Regions from separate parts of the Pseudomonas sp. DSP3-2-3 genome, predicted to be linked through region 1. Evidence: predicted binding sites of a transcription regulator. Region 1 holds the regulator's gene; the other holds the start of a gene.
What was found. Region 1 encodes sigma-54, which starts transcription at its own class of promoters, with help from an activator protein. Its sites were predicted from a motif close to ANTGGCATNNANNTTGCTNT; they were not measured.
Positions count from the first base shown of each region.

Region 2: the regulator sigma-54 is predicted to act here: its motif matches at 2,078-2,097, upstream of flhA (flagellar biosynthesis protein FlhA).

Region 1 covers NZ_JAFCXH010000008.1:177,153-182,347, forward strand. The annotation lists gene lptC (LPS export ABC transporter periplasmic protein LptC) at 1-259, shown strand, start outside; gene lptA (lipopolysaccharide transport periplasmic protein LptA) at 246-788, shown strand; gene lptB (LPS export ABC transporter ATP-binding protein) at 789-1,514, shown strand; gene ACP7E4_RS12145 (RNA polymerase factor sigma-54) at 1,699-3,192, shown strand; gene hpf (ribosome hibernation-promoting factor, HPF/YfiA family) at 3,324-3,632, shown strand; gene ptsN (PTS IIA-like nitrogen regulatory protein PtsN) at 3,644-4,108, shown strand; gene rapZ (RNase adapter RapZ) at 4,111-4,968, shown strand; gene ACP7E4_RS12165 (HPr family phosphocarrier protein) at 4,985-5,195, shown strand, end outside.
Region 2 covers NZ_JAFCXH010000006.1:205,684-210,878, reverse strand. The annotation lists gene fliR (flagellar biosynthetic protein FliR) at 1-327, shown strand, start outside; gene flhB (flagellar biosynthesis protein FlhB) at 327-1,463, shown strand; gene flhA (flagellar biosynthesis protein FlhA) at 2,156-4,285, shown strand; gene flhF (flagellar biosynthesis protein FlhF) at 4,297-5,195, shown strand, end outside.

The DNA.
Region 1 (5,195 bases):
TGAAGTTTCCCCTGGCGGCACTCAGGTCGAATTGATCGATTCGGTTCGCGTAGCACGAACCGATGATAAAAACCGTACGACCATTATCACCAGTAGTCGAATGACCGTATTCCCACAGAAGCAATATGCGCAGACCGAGCAAGCCGTTAGAATCGACGGCGCGGGCGGTGTGACCACGGCCAAGGGAATGAAAGCGTATTTGAACGACGGCAGGATGGACCTGCTGTCCAACGTAAGAGGACAGTATGAGGCTCGTTAAAACCCTTCCTTTATTGCTCGGCCTGGGCGCAGCACTGGGAAGCGCGAGCGCCTGGTCCCTGCCGACTGACCGCGATCAACCGATCCACATTCAGTCTGACGATGCGCAGCTTGATGATAAAAAAGGCGTGGCCACCTACAAAGGCAACGTCATCATCACGCAAGGCTCGATGAAGATCACCGGCAACACCGTGACCATCACCCGTAACGCTCAGGGCGAAGTCGACGTGTTCACCTCCGTTGGCAACCTGGCTTATTACGAGCAGAAGCCCTCGGTGGACAAGCCTATCGTTCAGGCCTACGCCATTACCATTCAATACTACGCGGCGCAGGATCGCATCGTATTGATCGACAAGGCCAAGGTCATCAATGACGGCAACACGTCCGAAGGCGAGAAAATCGTTTACGACACCGTGAAGCAGATCGTTAGCGCCGGCCGTGCCAATGGCAACAAGGTCACCGCACCGCGTCCGCGTATCGACATGGTGATCCAGCCGAAAAAGAAAACCGACCAGCAGAAGGCCCAGTAAATGGCGACGCTGAAAGCCCAGCATTTGGCTAAAAGCTACAAGGGCCGTCAGGTCGTACGCGATGTGAGCCTGTCTATCGACAGTGGGCAAATCGTTGGCCTGCTTGGGCCTAACGGTGCCGGCAAGACAACCTGCTTCTACATGATCGTCGGCCTGGTTCAGGCCGATCAGGGCCGCGTCCTGATCGATGACCTGGACGTCAGCCACCAGCCGATGCACGGCCGTGCGCGCGCAGGCATCGGTTATCTTCCCCAGGAAGCCTCGATCTTCCGCAAGCTTTCGGTAGCCGACAACATCATGGCGATCCTTGAGACCCGCAAGGAGCTGGACAGCGCCGCGCGCCGCAAGGAACTGGAAAGCCTGCTGCAGGAATTCCACATCAGCCATATCCGCGACAACCTGGGCATGAGCCTGTCCGGTGGTGAACGTCGCCGGGTGGAAATCGCCCGCGCCCTGGCCACCTCGCCGAAATTCATCCTGCTCGACGAACCTTTCGCCGGCGTGGACCCGATTTCGGTAGGTGATATCAAGCAGATCATTCATCACCTGAAAGCCAAGGGTATCGGCGTTCTGATCACCGATCACAACGTCCGCGAAACCCTGGATATCTGCGAAACCGCTTACATCGTCAACGATGGGCAACTGATCGCCGAAGGCGATTCGGAAACCATTCTGGCTAACCAGCTGGTGAAAGAGGTTTACCTCGGTCACGAGTTCCGCCTGTAATTGCTGCGGTGTCTCGCTTCCCCAAGCGGGCAATGCCCGAGTGTTTCAATGATGCAGCATTAATTGCCATCACACTCTAGGCAAACACTTCGGTTTCAGGCATATAATTTGCTTATGTAGGCGCCCCGGCGCCCTGATAGTGGATGGCGCATGTGCGCCGGCGAATAAGGTGTTAGCCCCAGCCATGAAACCATCGCTAGTCCTGAGAATGGGCCAGCAGCTGACGATGACGCCGCAGCTGCAACAGGCCATCCGCTTACTCCAGCTTTCGACTCTGGATCTCCAACAGGAGATTCAAGAGGCGCTGGAATCCAACCCTATGCTGGAACGCCAGGAAGAAGGCGACGATTTCGACAACGCCGATCCACTGGCTGACAATATCGAGCAAAAGCCCAATCCTGATGTTCAGGAGCCGACTTATCAGGAATCCGCCCCGACGGTCGACAACCTGGAAGAAGGCGAATGGAACGAGCGCATTCCCAATGAATTGCCGGTGGACACCGCCTGGGAAGACGTCTATCAGACCAGCGCCAGTAGTCTGCCCAGCAATGACGACGATGAATGGGACTTCACCACCCGCACATCCGTCGGTGAAAGCCTGCAGAGCCATTTGCTCTGGCAGCTGAATCTGGCGCCGATGTCGGACACCGATCGTCTGATAGCCGTGACGCTGATCGACTGCATCAACAACCAGGGTTATCTGGACGAAACACTCGAAGAAATTCTCGACGCCTTCGATCCTGAGCTGGACATTGAGCTCGACGAGATCGAAGCCGTTCTGCACCGCATCCAGCAGTTTGAACCCGCCGGTATCGGCGCGCGCAATCTCAGTGAGTGCCTGATGCTGCAACTGCGCCAACTGCCTGCCAAGACCCGCTGGCTCGCCGAAGCCCAGCGCCTGGTCAGCGACTTCATTGACTTGTTGGGCAGCCGCGATTACGGCCAGCTGATGCGCCGCATGAAGCTCAAGGAAGACGAACTGCGCCAGATCATCGAACTGGTCCAGAGCCTCAATCCACGGCCGGGCTCGCAAATCGAATCCGCCGAAGCCGAATATGTCGTCCCGGACGTCATTGTGCGCAAGGATAACGAGCGCTGGCTGGTCGAGCTCAATCAGGAGTCGGTCCCTCGCCTGCGCGTGAACCCGCAATACGCCGGATTCGTGCGGCGTGCCGACACCAGCGCCGACAACACCTTCATGCGCAATCAGTTGCAGGAAGCCCGCTGGTTCATCAAGAGCCTGCAGAGCCGCAATGAAACGCTCATGAAGGTCGCGACCCAGATCGTCGAGCATCAGCGCGGCTTCCTGGAATACGGCGACGAGGCGATGAAGCCGCTCGTCCTTCATGACATCGCTGAAGCGGTCGGCATGCACGAATCGACGATTTCCCGCGTGACCACGCAAAAATTCATGCATACGCCACGTGGCATCTACGAACTGAAATATTTCTTTTCGAGCCACGTAAGCACGTCCGAGGGCGGTGAGTGTTCGTCCACAGCGATTCGCGCGATCATCAAAAAACTGGTTGCCGCGGAAAATCAGAAAAAGCCGTTGAGTGACAGCAAGATCGCTGGTTTACTGGAGGCACAAGGCATTCAGGTAGCTCGTCGCACAGTTGCTAAATACCGCGAATCACTGGGCATTGCGCCATCTAGCGAACGCAAGCGACTGATGTGACCCGGCAAGGGTAAAGACGTGGCGCGCACACTCCGCAGTCGTTTTTACCCAAGCCCCAGCTGCAGGCCAAAGCGTTCCAGTGGTAGGCAAAAGCCTGCCTCTTTATGCACTGGCAATAAGGAGAAAGCGGTATGCAAGTCAACATCAGTGGACATCAACTGGATGTGACCGACGCCCTACGCGACTACATCACCGAAAAACTCGGACGACTGGAGCGCCACTTCGACAAGATAACCAATGTGCAGGTCATCATGGAGGTCGAGAAGCTGAAACAGAAAATCGAAGCCACCCTGCACATCCCCGGCGCGAAGGTAGTCGCCAATGCGGAACATGACGACATGTACGCGGCGATTGACCTTCTGACCGACAAGCTAGACAGACAATTGCTCAAGCATAAGGAAAAGCAGATCGGCCACCTCCAGGGTGCGACGGCTCGCTGATACCCCCACACATGATCCGACTCGAAAACATCCTGACCCCCGGCCGTTCACTCGTGAACGTGCCGGGCGGCAGTAAGAAACGCGTACTTGAACAGATTGCCAATCTGATCGGCAGAGAAGTGCCTGATCTGGACTCGCAAACCCTGTTCGAAAGCCTTGTTGCCCGCGAAAAACTCGGGTCTACCGGCTTTGGTAACGGCATCGCCATCCCGCATTGTCGCCTGAAGGGTTGTCACTCGCCCATCAGTGCGTTGCTGCACCTGAACTCACCGGTTGATTTCGATGCCATTGATGGCGCGCCTGTGGACCTGCTGTTTGTCCTGCTGGTTCCGGAAGCTGCCACCGATGCACACCTGGAGCTCCTGCGCCAAATCGCCAGCATGCTTGATCGCAAAGAAGTGCGTGACCGTCTGCGCAGCGCTGAAAGCAATGAAGCGCTTTATCAGGTGGTACTGGACGAGCAGAACGGGCATTAACCATGCGCATGATTATCGTCAGTGGCCGTTCAGGCTCCGGCAAGAGCACGGCCCTGGATGTACTGGAGGACAGCGGCTTCTATTGCGTTGACAACCTCCCCGCCGGCCTGCTGCCTGAGCTTGCCGAACGCGCGCTGATCAACACGGAACTGGCCGAGCCACTGCTTGCGGTTTCCATCGACGCGCGCAATCTGCCAAGCCACCTGACCCGCTTCCCGCAGATGCTTGAGGAAGTACGCTCGCGCAACATTCAGTGCGATGTGCTTTACCTCGATGCCGACGAAGCAACCCTGTTCAAGCGCTTCTCGGAAACCCGCCGCCGCCATCCGCTGAGCACCGCAAATCGCTCGCTTGCGGAGGCGATCCGCGACGAAACCACGTTATTGGGCCCGATCATCGATCTGGCCGACCTGAAGATCAACACCACGCACCTGAACCTCTATCAGTTGCGCGACACGCTGAAACTGCGCCTGCTGAACAAGCCGGAACCGGGCACTGCATTCTTGATTGAGTCGTTTGGCTTCAAGCGTGGCATGCCGGTGGATGCTGATCTGGTTTTCGATGTCCGCTGCCTGCCCAACCCCTACTGGAAGCCGGAACTGCGCGAACAATCGGGCCTCGACCAGCCGGTTATCGACTACCTTGCTGCGCAGCCCGACGTCGAGGAAATGTTCCAGGACATTTTCACCTACCTCAACAAATGGCTACCCCGCTTCGCTGCCAGCAATCGCTCCTATGTCACCATTGCCATTGGCTGCACCGGCGGGCACCACCGCTCTGTTTACCTGACCGAGCGCCTCGGCCAGGTCCTGCATCAATCTCTCAAGAACGTTCAGGTCCGTCACCGCGACCTAAGCTGAAAGGACTTCCACTGCGATGCCCGCTCGTCAAATAACAATCATCAACAAGCTCGGCCTGCACGCCCGCGCCGCCGCCAAATTCGTCGGCGTAGCCGGAAGATTCCCTTGCCAGATCAGAGTCGGCCGTTCGCCTGAAAGCATGGTCGATGGTAAAAGCATCATGGCCGTCATGATGCTCGCCGCCGGCAAAGGCACCGAAATCTACCTGTCGACCGAAGGCGAGGAAG
Region 2 (5,195 bases), on a different contig from region 1:
CTGGTTGAAAGTTTCACCACGATGCCGGTTGGCAGCGGGCTGCTCGTGTCCAACTTCTGGGCGCTTGCCAACAGCCTCGGCTGGGTGATGGGTGCCGCGCTGACGTTGGTGTTGCCGGCGATCACTGCGCTGCTGGTGGTCAACATTGCCTTTGGCGTGATGACGCGCGCCGCGCCGCAACTGAACATCTTCTCTATCGGTTTTCCCCTGACGCTGGTGTTGGGTATGGGCATTTTGTGGATAAGCCTGGGCGACATTCTCAATCAGTACCAACCGCTGGTGGCTGATGCGTTGCGAACGTTCCGCGATATGGTGAGGGCGCGCTGATGGCCGAGGACGAGAATGGTCAGGACAAGACAGAAGACCCCACGGAAAAAAAGAAGTCGGAGGCCCGAAAAGATGGACAGATTGCTCGATCCAAGGAGCTCAACACTCTGGTGATCATGCTGGTCGGTGCCGGCGGGTTGTTGTCCTTCGGTAGCGATATAGCGCAAATGATGATGGAGTTGATGCGCTCCAACTTCATCATCAGTCGCGAAATGCTCATGGATCAAAGCTACATGGCCAGGATGCTCCTGAGCTCCGGCAAGCTGGCGCTGGTCGCCATGCTGCCATTTTTGGTGGCGCTGATGCTCGCCTCCCTCATTGCCCCGATTTCCCTGGGTGGCTGGCTATTCTCGGCCAAGACCATGGCCCCCAAGTTCAGCCGCATGAACCCGGCCTCGGGCCTCAAGCGCATGGTGTCGGCCTCGGCGCTGATCGAGTTGCTCAAGAGTTTCGGCAAGTTTCTGATTGTTCTGGTCGTCGCCCTGGTGGTGCTGGACAAGGATAAGGCCGACCTGATCTCCATCGCTCACGAACCTCTGGAAATGGCGATTATCCACAGCTTGCAGGTGGTTGGCTGGAGCACGCTGTGGATGGCCTGCGGTCTGATGATCATTGCCGCCATCGACGTGCCGTATCAGATCTGGGAAGCGCACAAGAAGCTGTTGATGACCAAGCAGGAAATCCGCGACGAGCATAAGGATGCGGAAGGGCGGCCGGAGGTCAAGCAGCGCATACGCCAGTTGCAGCGTGACATGTCCCAGCGTCGCATGATGGAGTCGATCCCCACTGCGGATGTGATCATCACCAACCCGACCCACTTCGCCGTCGCCCTCAAATACGATCCGGAGCAGGGCGGCGCGCCGATGCTGGTGGCCAAGGGTACGGATTTCATCGCCTTGAAAATCCGCGAAATCGGCGCCCACCATCAGATTCTGATTCTCGAATCGCCAGGGTTGGCGCGCTCGATCTATTACAGCACTGAGCTGGACCAGGAGATCCCGGCCGGGCTGTATCTGGCGGTGGCTCAGGTGCTGGCGTATGTCTATCAGATTCGCCAATTCCATTCGGGTCGCGGCAAACGGCCCGATCCGTTGGGGGATATCTCCATTCCGCCGGATTTGCAGCGTGATTCCTGATTGCGTTGCGCACAGCCGTAGGGGCGAATTTATCCAGATTCCGTTGGAGATTCTATGTCTGGGGGCAACCGCCAGGCGCCGCAGATGTATTGTCTGAACCGACGCCTTCCCGGCTAAAGCCGGTCCCACTGGATCGCGCTGATTGTGTGGGACCGGATTTATCCGGGAAGACGGCATTCCAGTAGACACAAATACAGCGGCTGTACGTCCTATCGTGAATGTTGCGTAGATCCGTTGGCGAGGCTTGCCCGCGAATCGATTTGGCGCACGCCTCAATCTCCGACTAAAGCTGACGCACCTTGAATGGCGCTGCGCCAACAGCATTTGCGGTGCGGCTTAGTCCGGTTTCGCCCTGACGGTCGACCCCCTTTGTTTCGGCAAAGGGGGGAAACCATTCTGCGCTGACGTCCGGCCCCTGCTTCGCAGGGGTTCCTTCGACTCCGGTGCCGTGGTGTGGGTACGCGCCGACGCGCGTTTGGCGGTGTCTACCAGATCGCGGCACGGAAAAGCGAAAATCAAAAGCCGAAGCCTCGGTTTCGTTACGACAGGTTGAGTCGCAATAGCCGACGCCACGTCCTACAGCCAATTCCCCAAATAATGGCCCTTTGTCCACTGTTGGAAAGCTTCTTGCAATAGGTCAATTCAGGTCGCCTTCGGCGTCAAAGTTTTGGTTTAGTGCAGGTGAAGAATCGGTGGATCGCTCTCAATTAATCAGTAGCGCACGCAGTAATCTCGCGGGTCTCGGTCGGGGCCAGTTAGGTGTGCCGTTGTTGCTGTTGGTCATGATGGCAATGATGATGTTGCCAATGCCGCCGTTCCTGCTGGACGTGTTTTTCACCTTCAACATCGCGCTGTCGATTGTGGTCCTGCTGGTCTGCGTCTACGCCTTGCGCCCTCTGGATTTCTCGGTATTCCCCACCATTCTGCTGGTGGCGACGCTGCTGCGCCTGGCGCTCAACGTTGCCTCGACGCGCGTGGTCATGCTCCACGGTCAGGATGGTCACGCCGCAGCCGGCAAGGTGATCCAGGCCTTCGGTGAGGTGGTTATCGGCGGTAACTACGTGGTCGGTATCGTGGTTTTCGCGATCCTGATGATCATCAACTTTGTGGTAATCACCAAGGGTGCCGGGCGGATTTCCGAGGTCAGCGCGCGTTTCACCCTGGACGCCATGCCCGGCAAGCAGATGGCAATCGATGCCGACTTGAACGCTGGGCTGATCGATCAGCCTGAAGCCAAGCGTCGCCGTCTCGAAGTTGCCCAGGAAGCCGAGTTCTACGGCTCCATGGACGGTGCCTCGAAATTTGTTCGCGGTGACGCCATCGCCGGTCTGTTGATTCTGTTTATCAACCTCATTGGCGGCATTCTGGTCGGCATGCTGCAGCACAACATGACGTTTGCCGATGCGGGCAAGATCTACACCCTGTTGACCATCGGTGACGGTTTGGTGGCGCAATTGCCATCACTGCTGCTGTCCACCGCTGCGGCGATCATGGTGACCCGTGCTTCCGGTTCGGAAGAAATGGGCAAGCTCATCAATCGGCAGATGTTTACTTCCCACAAGGCGCTGGCGGTTTCTGCCGGGATCATGATTGTCATGGGCCTGGTCCCGGGCATGCCGCACTTTTCCTTCATCAGCCTCGGGCTGGTGGCGGGCGGTGTCGCTTACTTGCTGTGGAAAAAGCAGAACGTGGTCAAGGTCCAGGCGTTGGAAGAGGTCAAGCGCCAGCAGGAAATGCTGCCGTCGCCAACCCGGGTTCAGGATTCCAAGGAGCTGGGCTGGGATGACGTGACCCCCATCGACATGATCGGCCTGGAAGTGGGCTACCGCCTGATTCCGCTGGTGGATCGCAATCAGGGTGGTCAGTTGCTGGCGCGCATCAAGGGCGTGCGCAAGAAGCTCTCTCAGGAGCTAGGCTTTCTCATGCCCACTGTGCATATCCGTGACAACCTGGATCTGGCGCCCAGTGCCTATCGTTTGACACTCATGGGCGTGACCCTGGCCGAAGCCGAGATTTACCCGGACCGGGAATTGGCGATCAACCCCGGTCAGGTGTTCGGCACCCTCAATGGCATTACCGCCAAGGACCCGGCGTTTGGTCTGGAAGCGGTCTGGATCGAAATCAGTCAGCGCAGTCAGGCGCAGTCCCTGGGTTACACCGTGGTGGATGCCAGTACGGTAGTGGCAACGCACCTTAACCAGATTCTTTATAAACACTCTCATGAGCTGATTGGGCATGAAGAAGTCCAGCAATTGATGCAATTACTGGCTAAAAGCTCGCCAAAACTGGCTGAAGAGCTGGTTCCGGGGATTCTTTCGCTGTCGGCGTTGCTCAAGGTCCTGCAGTCGCTTTTGGCCGAACAAGTGCCTGTTCGCGACATTCGCAGCATCGCCGAGGCCATCGCGAACAATGCCATGCGGAGTCAAGATACCGCCGCGTTAGTCGCGGCAGTACGCGTCGGATTAAGCCGTGCAATCGTGCAAAGCATTGTAGGGATTGAGCCGGAGCTGCCAGTTATCACTCTGGAGCCAAGGTTGGAACAGATATTGCTCAATAGTTTGCAGAAGGCAGGTCAGGGTCAGGAAGAAGGCGTTCTGCTTGAGCCAAGCATGGCTGAAAAGCTCCAGCGTTCGTTGATCGACGCGGCGCAGCGGCAGGAGATGCAGGGTTTGCCGGTTATTCTTTTGGTTGCAGGCCCGGTTCGCGCCATGTTGTCACGCTTTGGACGACTGGCTGTGCCGAACATGCATGTGTTGGCGTATCAGGAAATTCCTGACAACAAGCAAGTCACCATCGTAGCGACTGTCGGGCCTAACGGCTGAGGTAGTGAGTCATGCAAGTTAAGCGATTTTTCGCCGCCGATATGCGTCAAGCCATGAAACTGGTTCGCGATGAGCTGGGCGCAGAAGCGGCCATCATCGGCAACCGGCGGATTGCCGGTGGCGTGGAGCTGACTGCTGCGCTGGATTACAAGCTGTCTGCCCTGGCGCCTCGCGTGCCGAACATCGAGCTTGAAGACGAACTGCGCAAAACCCAGTCGCGGATTGTTTCCGCTCAGGCTGAACTGAACAATCGTGGCGACAGTGACCCGTCAGTCAACCGTCAGTTGTTCGCCGGCATGCCGCTCAGCGCTGCCGACACGCATATCGAACCGACACTTGAAGAACCACCGCGTCCATTCGTGCAAGCTCAAGCAGCCCCGTCCGAACCGGCTGGCGGCCAGCGCGCTTACGAAAACATGCGCTTCGAATTGAATGGTCTGCGTGAACTGCTGGAAGTCCAGCTGGGTTCGCTGGCCTGGAATCAACTGCAAGGCAGCCGTCCGCAGCAGGCCAATCTGTGGCGTCGCCTGCAACGTATCGGTCTGTCCGGCCCGCTGTCCCGCGATCTGCTGGCGATGGTCAGCGAAATTGAAGAGCCTCGTCAGGCCTGGCGCATGCTGCTGGCGCACCTGGCGCGGATGATTGCCACCCCGGAAATCGAGCCCCTTGAAGAGGGTGGCGTGATTGCCATGGTCGGCCCGGCTGGCATGGGTAAAACCACCACACTCGCCAAACTGGCAGCGCGCTATGTGTTGAAGTACGGCGCACAGAATATCGCTCTGGTGAGCATGGACAGTTTTCGCATCGGCGCTCAGGAGCAACTCAAGACTTTGGGTCGCATCCTCAATGTGCCGGTGACGCATGTCGATCCAGGCCAGTCGCTGGCTCAGGCACTGGAGCCGCTGCTGCG